3 regions of the Halomonas sp. 141 genome follow, and region 2 is predicted to be linked to each of the others. Evidence: predicted binding sites of a transcription regulator. Region 2 holds the regulator's gene; each other region holds the start of a gene.

Region 1 (4,403 bases), on a different contig from region 2:
CTCGACGCTTAAATAGTGTGAAGCCATGATCCAATCTCCTGGGTTAGCTTTGGGTGGTGCCACGGGTCACGCACTGGCCGATGAAGGCCACGATGCGGTCAAGAATGAAGCCCACGATGCCCACATAGATGAGTGCCAGCACGATGTCACTGAGCATGGAGGCATTCCAGGCGTCCCAGATGAAAAAGCCGATGCCCACGCCGCCAATCAGCATCTCGGCGGCCACGATGGCCAGCCAGGAAAGCCCTACCCCAATGCGCAGGCCCGAAAAGATATAGGGTGCGGCGGCGGGCAGCATGATGCGGGTGAAATACTCCATGCCGTTGAGGCGAATCACGCGGGCCACGTTGCGGTAATCCTCGGGGATATTACGCACCCCCACTGAGGTGTTGATGATGATGGGCCAGATGGCGGTGATGAAGATCACGAAAATGGCCGAAGGGGTGCTGTCCTGAAACCCGGCCAGTGAAATCGGCAGCCAGGCCAGCGGAGGCACGGTGCGCAGCACCTGAAACACGGGGTCGAGGCCACGCAGGGCCCAGGTCGATTGGCCCACCAGCACGCCCAGGCTGATGCCTACCACCACCGCCAGCAGGTAGCCATAGGCCACGCGTTCCAGGCTGGCCAGAATCTGCCAGCCCATGCCCTTGTCGTTGCCGCCGTAGTCGTAGAAGGGATGAATGATCAGCTCCCAGGTATCGTTGAGCACCTGCGAGGGCGGCGGCAGCGCCGCGCCAGGATGGGAGCACAGCGCTTCCCACAGGCCGATCAGAATGGCCATCACGACCACCGGCGGCAGCACGTTCTTGACCAGGGTGTCGCGCAGGCGTAGCAGCACAGGGTGCACGCCTGGCATGGAGGTAGACAGCGTATTGGCTCTTGATGAAGTCGTCATGAGGTTCTCCCAGGCTGCCTGGCTCAGGCCAGCGCCTTGATCTCCAGGCTATCGAGGTAGGCTTGCGGGTTTTCCGGGTCGAAGACCTTGCCGTCGAACAGCGTTTCGACGCCGCGAGAGGTGGAGTCCGGAATGTCTGCCGAGGCCACGCCAAGGGCGTGAGCGGCTTCTCGCCACAGGTCTTCGCGGTTGACCTGCTCGATCAGGGCCGCGCTGTCGAAGTCCTGCGGCAAGTAGCCCCAGCGCTTGTTCTCGGTCAGGAACCACAGGTCGTGGCTCTTGAAGGGGTAGGAGGCGTGCTTGTCCCAGTAGCGCATCATGTGCGGATGGTTTTCCACGACGCGCCCGGTGCCGTAATCGAAGTTGCCCTGAATACGGTCGATGAGGTCGGCATAAGGCGCATGAATCCAGCGGCGGCGTGAGCAGATCTGGGCCATCTCCTCGTGGTTTGCCGGGTCTTCGCACCACATTTGCGCTTCCATGATGGCCATCAGCAGCGCTTTGGTGGCGTTGGGGTGGGCTTCGACGTAGTCGCTGCGCATGGCGAAGGCTTTTTCCGGGTGGTCGTTCCACAGCTCGCCGGTGGTGTTGGCGGTGTAGCCGATGCCCTGGTTGATCAACTGCTGGTTCCAGGGCTCGCACACACAGAAGGTGTCCATACTGCCCACCCGCATGTTGGCCACCATCTGGGCCGGCGGGATGGTAATGGTGGAGATGTCGCGGTTGGGGTCGATGCCCCCGGCGGCCATCCAGTAGCGAATCCACATGTCGTGGGTGCCGCCGGGGAAGGTCATGGCAGCGCTGACTTCGCTGCCTCCGCTGCGCTTTTCCGCCAGAGCCTGGGCAAACTCACGGGTATCCAGCGCGACCTTGAGGTCGGCGTACTCATCGCCCACCGAGATGCATTGCCCGTTGAGATTGAGGCGCGCCAGAATGCTCATCGGCACGGGAATGTTGTTGGGGGTCATGGCTCCGCTGGCGATCAGGTAAGGCATGGGCGTCAGGATGTGCGCGCCATCGATCCCGTTACGCTGGGAACCCAGTACCAGGTTGTCTCGGGTGGTACCCCAGGAAGACTGCTTGAGGACCTCCACATCGGTCATGCCGTGCTTGGCAAAAAATCCTTTTTCATCGGCCACGAACAGCGGCGCTGCATCCGTCAGCGCAATGAAACCGAGCTTGGCCGACGTGGTTTCCAAAGCGCCGTTGGCAAAAGCCCAACTCATGGGCAGGCTGCTGAGCACGGCAGAGCCTCCCACTACGGCGGCGGAGCTTTTGAGAAAGTGGCGACGTTCCGGTGAGTGGGACGAAGAGATTTTTTTGCGCATGACACGGTTCCTGCCTTTTGGAGACAAAAACGGCGCCTGCAATCAGCCCCCGTTGAGGAGCTGTTGCAGACGCCGTTGTCTGTTGATCGTCTTTTTTATCGCCAGGCCCACGTTGGCCCAGTTTGCTATCCCCTTGTCTTGTGCAGCTAACATGCCAAATGGCTTAGTCGTTTTTGCGAAACATCAGCTTTTCAAAAGGTTAGTCAGAAGTATGAAAGGAGCATCTTGTGCTTAAAGGGGAAAGTGATGGTGCGGTGCAGCGTGGGAATGGTGCAGTTTTGGTGAAGCTGCACGAAAAAGAAGCATGATTGTTAGCAAGTTATCTATAACGTCAAACAATGTAAACCCTATTGTCGGAATAGTGACCGCCCAACAGAATGTGGTTAACACATTGAGGCTCGGTAACGGGCATCACATTCAAGAAAAGAGATTTCTCGACTGGGCTGGCAAACGTTGGTTGGTCAGCGAGGGGGTAACATGAACAAGCTATTGGCAAACATCTCGGTAAAAACAGGCCTGACCGTTGTACTGGCCATCTTTGGTGTATTGATCATGGTAGTTGCTTTTATTGGTCATTTATCAGGCGAAAGGGGGGCGCGCTCGCTGGTAGTACTGGATACCATTTCGATGGATCAGATGTTGCCGCTTGCACGTGTTCAACGTTCGGTGGGGTTTTCTCAGTTGGCTTACATGAACGCTGTCGTAGCGGCTGAGGATGGGCAGCGTCAGCAAGCTCAGTCCTATCTGGCGGAGGCCGACGGCTTCTTGCAATCAGCCCAGCGCTACTTTGCCGAGTTCGAGGCTTCGTCCCCACGTGACATCAATGGCGAATTGGCCGATGCCGTCATTACCGACTTTCATGCGGTCATGCAGCAAGGGCTTGTGCCGCTCGCTGCGGCGGTCACCTCCGGTAATGATGTTCAACTGGCGGGGGCACGGCAAGCTATCAGCCCTCTTAACCAGGAATTTATCTCATCGAGCACGGCATTCAACGACTTCCTCGAGGATTACGGTGATCAATTGGTGGCCAACTATGAACGCGACATGCAAATGTTCGGTTACATCGATATCGCCGTGATCATCGTTGCGCTTTTGACCATCGTGCTGGTGCGTATGGCCATGGTGGGGTCCATCGTCAAGCCCCTGGATGAAGCCGTGGTGCATTTCGAGCGCATTGCCGAAAACGATCTGTCATCCCGCGTGGATCTGCGTGGAAGCAATGAAATCGGCAAGCTGTTCAGCGCCATGCAGCGCATGCAGAGTGGCCTGGCGGCCACGGTAGCGACCGTGCGTGACAGCAGCGGCTCGATCTACATCGGCGCACGAGAAATTGCCGGGGGCAACGCGGATTTATCGTCGCGTACCGAGCAGCAGGCGGCTTCCTTGCAGGAAACCGCTGCCAGCATGGAGCAGTTGACCCAAACCGTGAAGCAGAACGCCGATAACGCACGTCAGGCCAGCACCCTGGCCAACGATGCTTCGGGTAAGGCGGTAGAAGGCGGCGACGTGGTCGATCGGGTCATCTCGACCATGCACGGGATTTCTTCGAGCTCCCAGCAGGTGGCCGATATCATCAACGTGATCGACTCGATTGCCTTCCAGACCAATATTCTGGCGCTCAATGCCTCGGTCGAGGCTGCCCGGGCAGGCGAGCAGGCGAGCAGGGGCGCGGTTTCGCGGTCGTCGCCAGCGAAGTACGCAACCTGGCCAGCCGCAGTGCCGAGGCGGCCAAGGAGATCAAGCGATTGATCGATGCTTCCACGTCGCAGGTCAATGAAGGCTCTCAACTGGTAGAAAAAGCCGGTGCCACCATGCGGGAAGTCGTCGGGTCGGTACGCCGAGTCACCGACATCATGGATGAAATATCGGCAGCCTCCCAGGAGCAGAGCGCGGGCATCGAGCAGGTCAATCAGGCCATCGCTCAGATGGATGAGGTCACCCAGCAGAACGCGGCGCTGGTGCAAGAAGCGTCTGCGGCGGCCAGTTCGCTGGAGGAGCAGGCCGAACGGCTGGAGGGCGTGGTGGCGGCATTCCGCCTGGAGCAGGGGAGCGAGCGCCGTCAGCCCGCGCTGGCTACCCCGCCGCCCCGCGGCGAGCTGCTGCGCCCCCAGCTTACGGGTAAGCCGAAGCCCAACGCGGCCGCCAGTGCCGAGCAGGAGTGGGAAGCGTTTTGATAAGCT
Region 2 (4,403 bases):
AAAGCCAGCAATGGGCGTGCTGCAGTGAGGACTGCGTGCATGGGGGATGGCTACGCCATTGCCGATACCAGTGCTGCCCAGCCGTTCACGGCCAATCAGGCGACTGAAGACTTCCTGACTGTCCAGGCTGGGCGTGTTCTGAGCGATAAAGGTGCTGAAAAACTCCAGCACCCTTTTTTTGCTGCCCCCGGGCACGTCGTACAGCACGCGCTCCGGGGGGAGTATGGTTTCCAACGTCATCGGTTTAACGCACGCCAGCGCCTTGGGCGCGGGCTTGTGCTTTTTCCTTGTGTTTTACCAGCTGACGGTCGATTTTGTCCGCCAGGGCGTCAATGGCCGCGTACATGTCATTATCCTGCGCTTCCGCATGCAGGTCTGCTCCTGCGGCATGCAGCGTGCAAGCCGCTTGCTGGCGCTCCTTTTCGACAGATAAGGTGACCTGGACGGTCGTGATGTTGTCGTAGTGACGCTCAACGCGTTCCAGCTTTTCGTTTACGTAGTCACGCAAGGCGTCAGTCAGTTCAACGTGATGACCAGTGATGTTTACTTGCATTGACGTGCTCCTTATCCATCGGACTGTACTTCGATTGTAACCCTTTTTGGGCCATTGCAAAGCCCTCGCCGCGAGTTTGTTGGGCAAGAGCGTTTAACTAGCGCAAACGGCGTCGCTCGCTCGACGAAGGTATACCCATCGACTCTCGGTACTTGGCGACGGTGCGGCGTGCCACGGTAATGCCACCCTCTTCCAGCAGGGTGACCAGGCGACTGTCGGAGAGTGGCTTGCCTGGCGGCTCGTCCTGAATCAGTTTCTTGATGCGTGCTCGAATGGCCGTGCTGGAGTGGCTGTCGCCGCCCTCCTGGCCGCTGACCTGGCTGGAGAAGAAGTACTTGAGCTCGAAGACCCCGCGCGGGGTATGAATGTATTTCTGGGTGGTGACCCGGGAGATGGTCGATTCATGCATCTCTACCGCTTCGGCGATATCGGCCAGAATCAGCGGTTTCATGGCCTCTTCACCCTGCTCGAGGAAGCCTATCTGGCGGGCAATGATCTCGCGCCCCACGCGCAGCAGCGTGTCGTTGCGGCTCGACAGGCTCTTGATCAGCCAGCGAGCCTCCTGGAGGTGCTCTTTCAAAAACTGGTTGTCCTGGCTCTTGTCGGCGCGCTTGATCAGGCTGGCGTAGTCGGGCTGGATACGTAGCCGAGGCAGCGCTTCCGGGTTGAGTTCCAGATGCCAGCCCTCGTGATCGTGACGTACCACCAGGTCCGGCGTCACATAGCTGTCGTCGGTGACGCCGTAGGCGCTTCCGGGGCGAGGGTCAAGGCTGCGGATTAAACGAATGACATCGTCCAGCTGCTCGTCATCGAGGCTCAGGCGTCGTTTCAGCAGGCGCATGTCGTCCTTGCCCAGCGCTTCGAGAAACTGGCGTACCAGACGCTTGGCGGGCATCAACAGCGGAGTGTCTTCGGGTAGCGCGGCCAGCTGCAGCATCAGGCACTCGCGCAGGTCACGGGCGAACACGCCAGTAGGCTCGAACTGCTGCAGGCGCAGCAAGGTGTTTTCGACCTCGCGTTGGCTCAGGCCATCGTGGCCCTGCGCCTTGAGCCCCTCGCGGATGTCGTTGAGCGGCTGGGTCAGATAGCCGTTGGCATCCAGCGCATCGATGAGGCTCTCGGCAATGGCTTGCTCACGCGCAGAGAAGTCGGTCATGGCCAGTTGCCAGAGCAAGTGCCCGTGAAGGCTCTGCCCGGCCGCCTGGCGCTCGAAGTCCGGGCCTTCGCTACTGCCGCCCGCGCTGCCCATGTCCTGGTAGGTGTCGGACCAGTCGCTGTCCACGGAGAGCTCGTTGGGAATGCTGTCTGCCCACTCGGCTTCCTGAGGCTCGCTGACCGCCTGTTCGCCAAACTCATCCTCCTGTTCGAGCATGGGGTTGGCATCCAGCGCCTGCTGAATTTCTTGACGAAGGTCCAGCGTCGATAGCTGAAGCAGCGCAATGGCCTGCTGCAGCTGAGGTGTCATGGTCAGCTGTGTGCCGATGCGCAGTTGAAGAGAAGCTTTCATGACCATCTGAGAACCACTCGTTAATCAGAAAGCTCCACCCTAGAGCGACTCTCCGTTTGGTGCAAGTGCAATAAGCATGCCACTAAATAAAATGTCTTCGTGGGCCATTATTTAAAGGCGGAAGTCGGCGCCCAGGTAGACGTCGCGCACCTTCTGGTTATTGAGAATTTCCTGGGGGTTTCCACTGGCTATGATGTGTCCGTCGCCAACAATATAGGCAATATCGCAGATATCCAGGGTTTCACGCACGTTGTGGTCGGTGATGAGGACGCCAATATGACGCTTCTTGAGCGCGCGTATGATCGATTTGATATCGCCCACGGAAATGGGGTCGACGCCAGCAAAAGGTTCGTCCAGTAGAATGAAAGCGGGCTCGGTGGCCAGCGAGCGGGCAATTTCCACCCGTCGCCGCTCGCCGCCCGACAGGCTCATGCCCAGGTTGTCGCGAATATGGGTGATGTGGAAGTCTTCCAGCAGGGATTCGAGCTTCGCTTCTCGGCTATTGCGGTCCAGCTCCCGGCGCGTTTCCAGAATGGCCATGATGTTGTCGGCCACCGACAGCTTGCGAAAGATCGATGCTTCCTGGGGCAGGTAGCCGATACCCGCCAGCGCGCGTTCATGCATGGGCGCCCGGGTCAGGTCGAGATCGTCGATGCCCACCTTGCCAGCATCGGATTTCACCAGGCCGACGATCATGTAGAACGAGGTGGTCTTGCCCGCGCCGTTAGGGCCCAGCAGGCCCACCACGCTGCCCTGGGCAATTTCCAGATTGATATCCTTGACCACGCGGCGGCGTTTGTAGCTCTTGGCCAGATGCTGTGCATGGAGTGTCTTGACCGCTGCGGTGTCGGGGGTCATCGCTGTCACGGGGCGTCCTCTCGCTATTGTTCGGGCTGCAGGGTCATGCGGATGCGCTGTGGCGAACTGCCGCTGACATCAGAGCGCGCTTGCACCACCCCGCGGTCGATGAAGTATTCGAGCCGTCCCCCCTGGAAACGATCCCCTTGCTGGGTCAGTTCGGCTTGGTCGATGAGCTCGACGCGGCGTTCGGACACGTGGTAGACGATGCGGCGCGCCCAGCCTTCCATGGGCGTCGTCTGGTCTTCCAGTTGATTGCGCAGGTAGGCACGCTCGCCCGTGGCGACGGCCCGGGAGAGTTCGCCGGCCTGGTTGCGGTGAATTTCGACACGCTCTCCGCGCAGCTGCATTTCACCCTGACGAATATCGACATTGCCAGAGTAAACCGCCGTGCCCGCGCGCTGGTCCAGGTCCAGGCGGTCGGCCTCTACTTCGATAGGGGCCTGTTGTTGAGCAGTAGCAGGCAGTACGCCTACCACCATGGGGACGGCAAGGGCGAGCAGTGCCGTACGAAGCAGGGCGTTCATGGCGACTCCTGAGAAGGGTGGGGGGCGGGCGGGTGCACGCCGCGCACGTTATTGATCAAGCTGACACGACTATCGTCCAGCCAGACATCCATACGGGATGCCTCGATACGCTGGGGTGGCTGCTGCAGCACTACGGGGGTGTCGCTCCAGGCATGACGTGCCAGGCCATCATAATGCAGCAGGTCGGTATCCAGCTGCCAGCCTTCGTCTGGTGCCAATAGCCGTGCCGATCCGGCCAGCGTCAGCGCCTGGGTGTCCGTGTTCAGGGTGCCGGTATCGGCAACCGCCAACCACTCACGCTGTTCACTATCGAACAGCGTGGCGCGCGGTGACGTGACGTTGGTCATCGCCGCTTGCGGGGTATGTACCAGTCGCGGCGCGACCAGCGACTGTTGCAGAGTGCCATCTTCACCAAACAGAGTGATCTCGGCACTCTCCAGCACGTGTCCGGGCTCCTGAGCCTGAGCCTCAGGATCTACCTCGCGCTGCTGGGGCGCGCGGGGGTCCAGCCAAACCAGCAGTCCCCCCAGGGTGATGACCAGCCCCGTCAGCCAGACGCGCTTTTTCACCCTGATGCCCATTCAGGTGGAGCCGTGTAGGTAAGTGTCGAGCACGGCGTCCCAGTGCCCCTGGTTGGTCAGCAGCGTGTCGCAAATTTCGCGAACGGCGCCATGCCCGCCCAGACGGTCGGTAATCCAATCGGCGTGGGTATGCATGTAGTCCGGTGCGTTGGGGACGGTGATGCCGACGCCCGAGCGTTTGATCGGCGCCAGGTCCGGGAGGTCATCGCCGCAGAAGGCGACCTGCTCCAGGGTGATGCCGAGCCGCTGGCAGAGCCCACGCAGGGTGGCGAGCTTGTCTTCACAGCCTTGATGAACATGGCTGATGCCCAGCGCTGCGGCGCGCTGGCTCACCATGGGCGAGTCACGGCCGGTAATCAGCGCGACATGGATGCCGA
Region 3 (4,403 bases), on a different contig from region 2:
GGTCGCGAAGCGCTCATCCAGAAACGCGGCGGTCACGATCACGGGCACGAGATGCTCGGCCAGGCCAGATTGACGAATGGAGCGCAGGTGGCGAGGAAGCCAGGCTCCCGCCACGGAAGCATCGACGATAAAGCAAACCGTACCCATGAAAGCGGCTTCCTTCGTAGTAACAACTTTCCGTTTTGTAATTTATTGTAGGCATTGGTTTCTTTTCGTAGCAAGGAGAAATGGTGGAGAAAAGCATAAAAATAGACTGCCTTGCTATGCACTGATTTTGTGCAATAAGGGAATTTTTTGTATTTTTTTGGTGCATATTGAGCTTGAGACGTGCTTCATGCAGTAGCGTAGTGGGTAAATGCTACATCAGGAGGCATCGGAGAAAATGATTTTTGCTTTTTGAATCATGCTGTTATTTTTTCAAAAGCCATATTGGTGCAAAGTTGGCATGCTACGTGCTTATATTTCGTGACAGCTTCGTAGGCAGTTTCATGAACAGTTTCATGGGCCGTTTGTCAGTCGCTAGCAGGCCATAGGCAGAAGCCGCTTGGCGTGCTACAACGATAGCCGGTCTGAAATGATCGCTGGGCGATTTGTTATCCATGGTCAAGCAAACGTAAAGCGAACAAAAAAGACAAACGCGCCACGTGCCAAGGCATGTAGACGATTTGTTGAATAACACTTTTATCGATAGCTTATTGTTTCAAGCTCTAAGCCACGCTCATACCGGAGGACACTATGTCAGCCAAGACTCTTGCGCTAATCGAAGAACATGACGTTAAGTGGGTAGACCTGCGTTTCACCGACACACGCGGTAAAGAGCAGCACGTGACCGTGCCTGCGCGTGACGTGAACGAAGAGTTTTTTGAAAACGGCCAGATGTTCGATGGTTCTTCCATCAATGGCTGGAAAGGCATCAACGAGTCTGACATGATCCTGCGTCCGGAAGACGGCACCGGCTTCCTGGACCCCTTCACCGAAGACGCTACCCTGATCCTGCGTTGCGACATCATCGAGCCTGCCACCATGCAGGGCTATGACCGTGACCCGCGTTCCATCGCCAAGCGCGCCGAGGCCTACCTCGAGTCCACTGGCCTGGGTGACACTGCGTTCTTCGGCCCCGAGCCCGAATTCTTCATCTTCGACGAAGTACACTGGAAGTCCGACATTCAAGGCTCCATGTACAAGATCACTTCCGACGAAGGCGCCTGGGCCACCGACAGCAAGGTCGAGACTGGCAACCTGGGTCACCGTCCGCGCCTCAAGGGTGGCTACTTCCCGGTTCCGCCGGTAGACAGCTTCCACGATATCCGTGGTGCCATGTGTAACACCCTGGAAGCGATTGGCCAGACCGTCGAAGTACACCACCACGAAGTGGCCAACGCCGGTCAGAACGAAATCGGCGTGAAGTTCAACACGCTGGTGAAGAAGGCCGACGAAGTTCAGGAAATGAAGTATGTGATCCACAACGTGGCGCACGCTTACGGCAAGACCGCTACCTTCATGCCGAAGCCGCTGGTAGGCGACAACGGTTCTGGTATGCACGTACACCAGTCGTTCTGGAAAGATGGTCAGAACCAGTTCGCGGGCGATGAGTACGCTGGCCTGTCTGAAATGGCGCTGTACTACATCGGCGGTATCATCAAGCACGCCCGTGCTCTGAACGCCTTCACCAACGCTTCTACCAACTCGTACAAGCGTCTGGTACCGGGCTTCGAAGCGCCGGTCATGCTGGCCTACAGTGCTCGTAACCGCTCTGCGTCTATCCGTATTCCTTACACTGCCAGCCCGAAAGGCAAGCGTGTAGAGACTCGCTTCCCTGACCCGACTGCCAACCCCTACCTGGCGTTCGCAGCGATGCTGATGGCGGGTATCGACGGTATCAAGAACAAGATCCACCCTGGCGATGCCATGGACAAGAACCTGTATGACCTGCCGCCGGAAGAGGGCAAGTCGGTTCCCACCGTGGCTCACAGCCTCGACCAGGCCCTGGAAGCACTCGATGCTGACCGGGCGTTCCTGACCGAAGGCGGTGTATTCACCGACGAGATGATCGACGCTTACATCGAACTGAAAATGGAAGACGTCGAGCGTATCCGCATGACGACTCACCCGATCGAGTTCGACATGTACTACAGCTGCTAAGCTGATGGCATGACTGCTAAGATCACCCTTGCGGTGTGACGAGCCAAAACCCCGCCTCGGCGGGGTTTTTTTATGGGCAGAATAGTTGAGGAGGCAGCATGGTGAGTAAGCGGCGTGTTGCATGGTCAGCCATATTATCCACAGGGGTTTTCGTGGCCGCCTGCCTGTGGGTAAGCGCTGCCAAGGCACAAACGGTGTACCGCATCGTTGATGCCCAGGGCAACGTGACCTTTACCGATAACCCCGAGCGCGGCGGCGAAGTGTTGCGGCTGGCGCCTCTGCCCAGCTTGCCCGCTGCACGCCCAGCCGCGCTCTCGGCGGCACGCCCTGCAGGGCGCCCGGGCCAGCCGTTCATGCCCTATGACCGGTTCATCATCGTTGCCCCCGCGCCTGGGGCTTCTCTGCGCGGTGGCATGACGCCAGTGGAGGTCAGCGTTTCCCCTGCGCTGCGTGAGGACCACCAGATCCAGCTGCTCGTCAACGGCGAGCTTAGCCAATCCCCTCTGCATAGCGATGCCTTTTGGCTGGCAGGCTTGCCCCCGGGGCAGCATCGTTTGCAGGCAGAGCTGCTGGACAGCCAGGGGCGCATTCAGCATCGCACCGATCAGGTGACGATTTTTATCGCTGATTAAGTGTATGCACTATAATGGTGCGTTGAATTAGCTAAATCTTCCGTCCCTTGCGCTATAAACGCCCGAGCGGTATCGGTAGGCTGCCCCTAAGCCGTGCATGGCGCCGTTTTGGGTAACCTGGCGCGCTTTTTGCACTTCCTCAGCTAAATCACTAACGCTACGGTTAGCGACGCTTCAGGACACGCCATGTATCAGCGCTTACTAGAACACCTCACGACGGCGGTATTGCTGCTGGACGGCGAACTTCGGGTTCGCTGGATGAATCCGGCCGCCGAGGCGCTGCTGGCGGTGAGCTTCAGTCGGGTACAAGGCATCAGTCTGGACACCCTGCTGGGCGGTGACGAGAGTATCGATGACGTGCTGGCCAAGGCGCGCGATGCGTTTCACCCTTACACCCAACGCGAAGCGCGTATTACGCCGCTCAATAGTGACCCCCTGACGGTGGATTACACCGTGACGCCGCTGTCCGCCGACGAGCTGCTGCTGGAGGTGGAGCCCCGTGATCGGCTGATGCAGATTTCCCGGGAAGAAGCGCTGACCACTCGCCAGGAGACCATCAAGGTGCTGGCGCGTGGGCTGGCCCATGAGGTGAAAAACCCCTTGGGCGGTATCCGCGGCGCGGCGCAGCTGCTGGAGCGCGATCTGGACGACCCGGCCTTGCGGGAGTTTACCCACATCATCGTCGAGGAAGTGGACCGTCTGCGCGATCTGGTGGACTCCATGCTGGGCCCCAACCGCATCATCAAGCATGAGCCGGTGAACATTCACAAGGTGCTGGAGCGCGTGCGTGCGCTGCTGTTGGCCGAGCATCCGCAGGTCACCGTTAACCGCGATTATGACCCCAGTCTGCCGGACCTTTCTGGCGACGAGTCGCAGATGATCCAGGCCGTGTTGAACGTGGCCCGCAACGCGGTACAGGCCATGAGCGAAGCCGACACGCCGTCCCCCACGCTGACCCTGCGCACCCGTGCCCGCCGCCAGTTCACGCTGGGGGCCGAGCGCCATCGGCTGGTCAGTGAGGTGGGCGTGATCGATAACGGCCCCGGCATTCCCGATGCGTTACGTGAAACGCTTTTTTACCCCATGGTGTCAGGCCGCGCGGAAGGCAGCGGCCTGGGGCTATCGATTGCTCAGTCAATTTTGCATCAACATCAAGGATTGATCGAATGCGATTCCCGACCCGGACACACCGAATTTCGTTTACTGATTCCATTGGTTATTAATTTACCGGAGATGCGTCATGACTGAGGCGACACGTACCGATGTTGCACGGGTGGTTATCGTCGATGATGACCGCGCTATCCGCTGGGTGCTGGAGCGCGCGCTAGCGCAACCCGACCTGGATGTCGAATGTATCGAGCGGGCGGATACGGCGCTGGCTCGGCTGCTGGAAAATCCACCAGATGTGCTGGTCACCGATATTCGCATGCCGGGAATCGACGGCCTCGACCTGATGTCTCGCGTGCGTGCGGCTCACCCCGATCTGCCGGTCATTGTCATGACCGCCCACTCGGACCTGGATAGCGCGGTGGCCTCTTATCAGGGGGGCGCTTTCGAGTACCTGCCCAAGCCCTTTGATGTCGACGAAGCGCTGGCGCTGGTGCGGCGGGCGGTGGCCCATGCCCGCGA

Evidence for each region. Region 2 encodes sigma-54, which starts transcription at its own class of promoters, with help from an activator protein. Its sites were predicted from a motif close to TGGCACNNNNNTTGCTNT; they were not measured.
Region 1: the regulator sigma-54 is predicted to act here: its motif matches at 2,363-2,380, upstream of CWI66_RS07220 (CmpA/NrtA family ABC transporter substrate-binding protein).
Region 3: the regulator sigma-54 is predicted to act here: its motif matches at 2,893-2,910, upstream of glnL (nitrogen regulation protein NR(II)).

Annotation. Positions count from the first base shown of each region.
Region 1 is NZ_PINZ01000011.1:11,334-15,736, forward strand. It holds gene CWI66_RS07210 (ABC transporter ATP-binding protein) at 1-27, opposite strand, end outside; gene ntrB (nitrate ABC transporter permease) at 44-895, opposite strand; gene CWI66_RS07220 (CmpA/NrtA family ABC transporter substrate-binding protein) at 919-2,223, opposite strand; partial or broken gene CWI66_RS07225 (methyl-accepting chemotaxis protein) at 2,701-4,397, shown strand.
Region 2 is NZ_PINZ01000002.1:99,982-104,384, forward strand. It holds gene ptsN (PTS IIA-like nitrogen regulatory protein PtsN) at 1-240, opposite strand, end outside; gene hpf (ribosome hibernation-promoting factor, HPF/YfiA family) at 245-553, opposite strand; gene CWI66_RS01825 (RNA polymerase factor sigma-54) at 651-2,066, opposite strand; gene lptB (LPS export ABC transporter ATP-binding protein) at 2,172-2,918, opposite strand; gene lptA (lipopolysaccharide transport periplasmic protein LptA) at 2,942-3,445, opposite strand; gene lptC (LPS export ABC transporter periplasmic protein LptC) at 3,442-4,026, opposite strand; gene CWI66_RS01845 (KdsC family phosphatase) at 4,027-4,403, opposite strand, start outside.
Region 3 is NZ_PINZ01000047.1:18,182-22,584, reverse strand. It holds gene CWI66_RS15120 (hypothetical protein) at 1-147, opposite strand, end outside; gene glnA (glutamate--ammonia ligase) at 736-2,142, shown strand; gene CWI66_RS15110 (DUF4124 domain-containing protein) at 2,295-2,774, shown strand; gene glnL (nitrogen regulation protein NR(II)) at 2,961-4,022, shown strand; gene glnG (nitrogen regulation protein NR(I)) at 4,015-4,403, shown strand, end outside.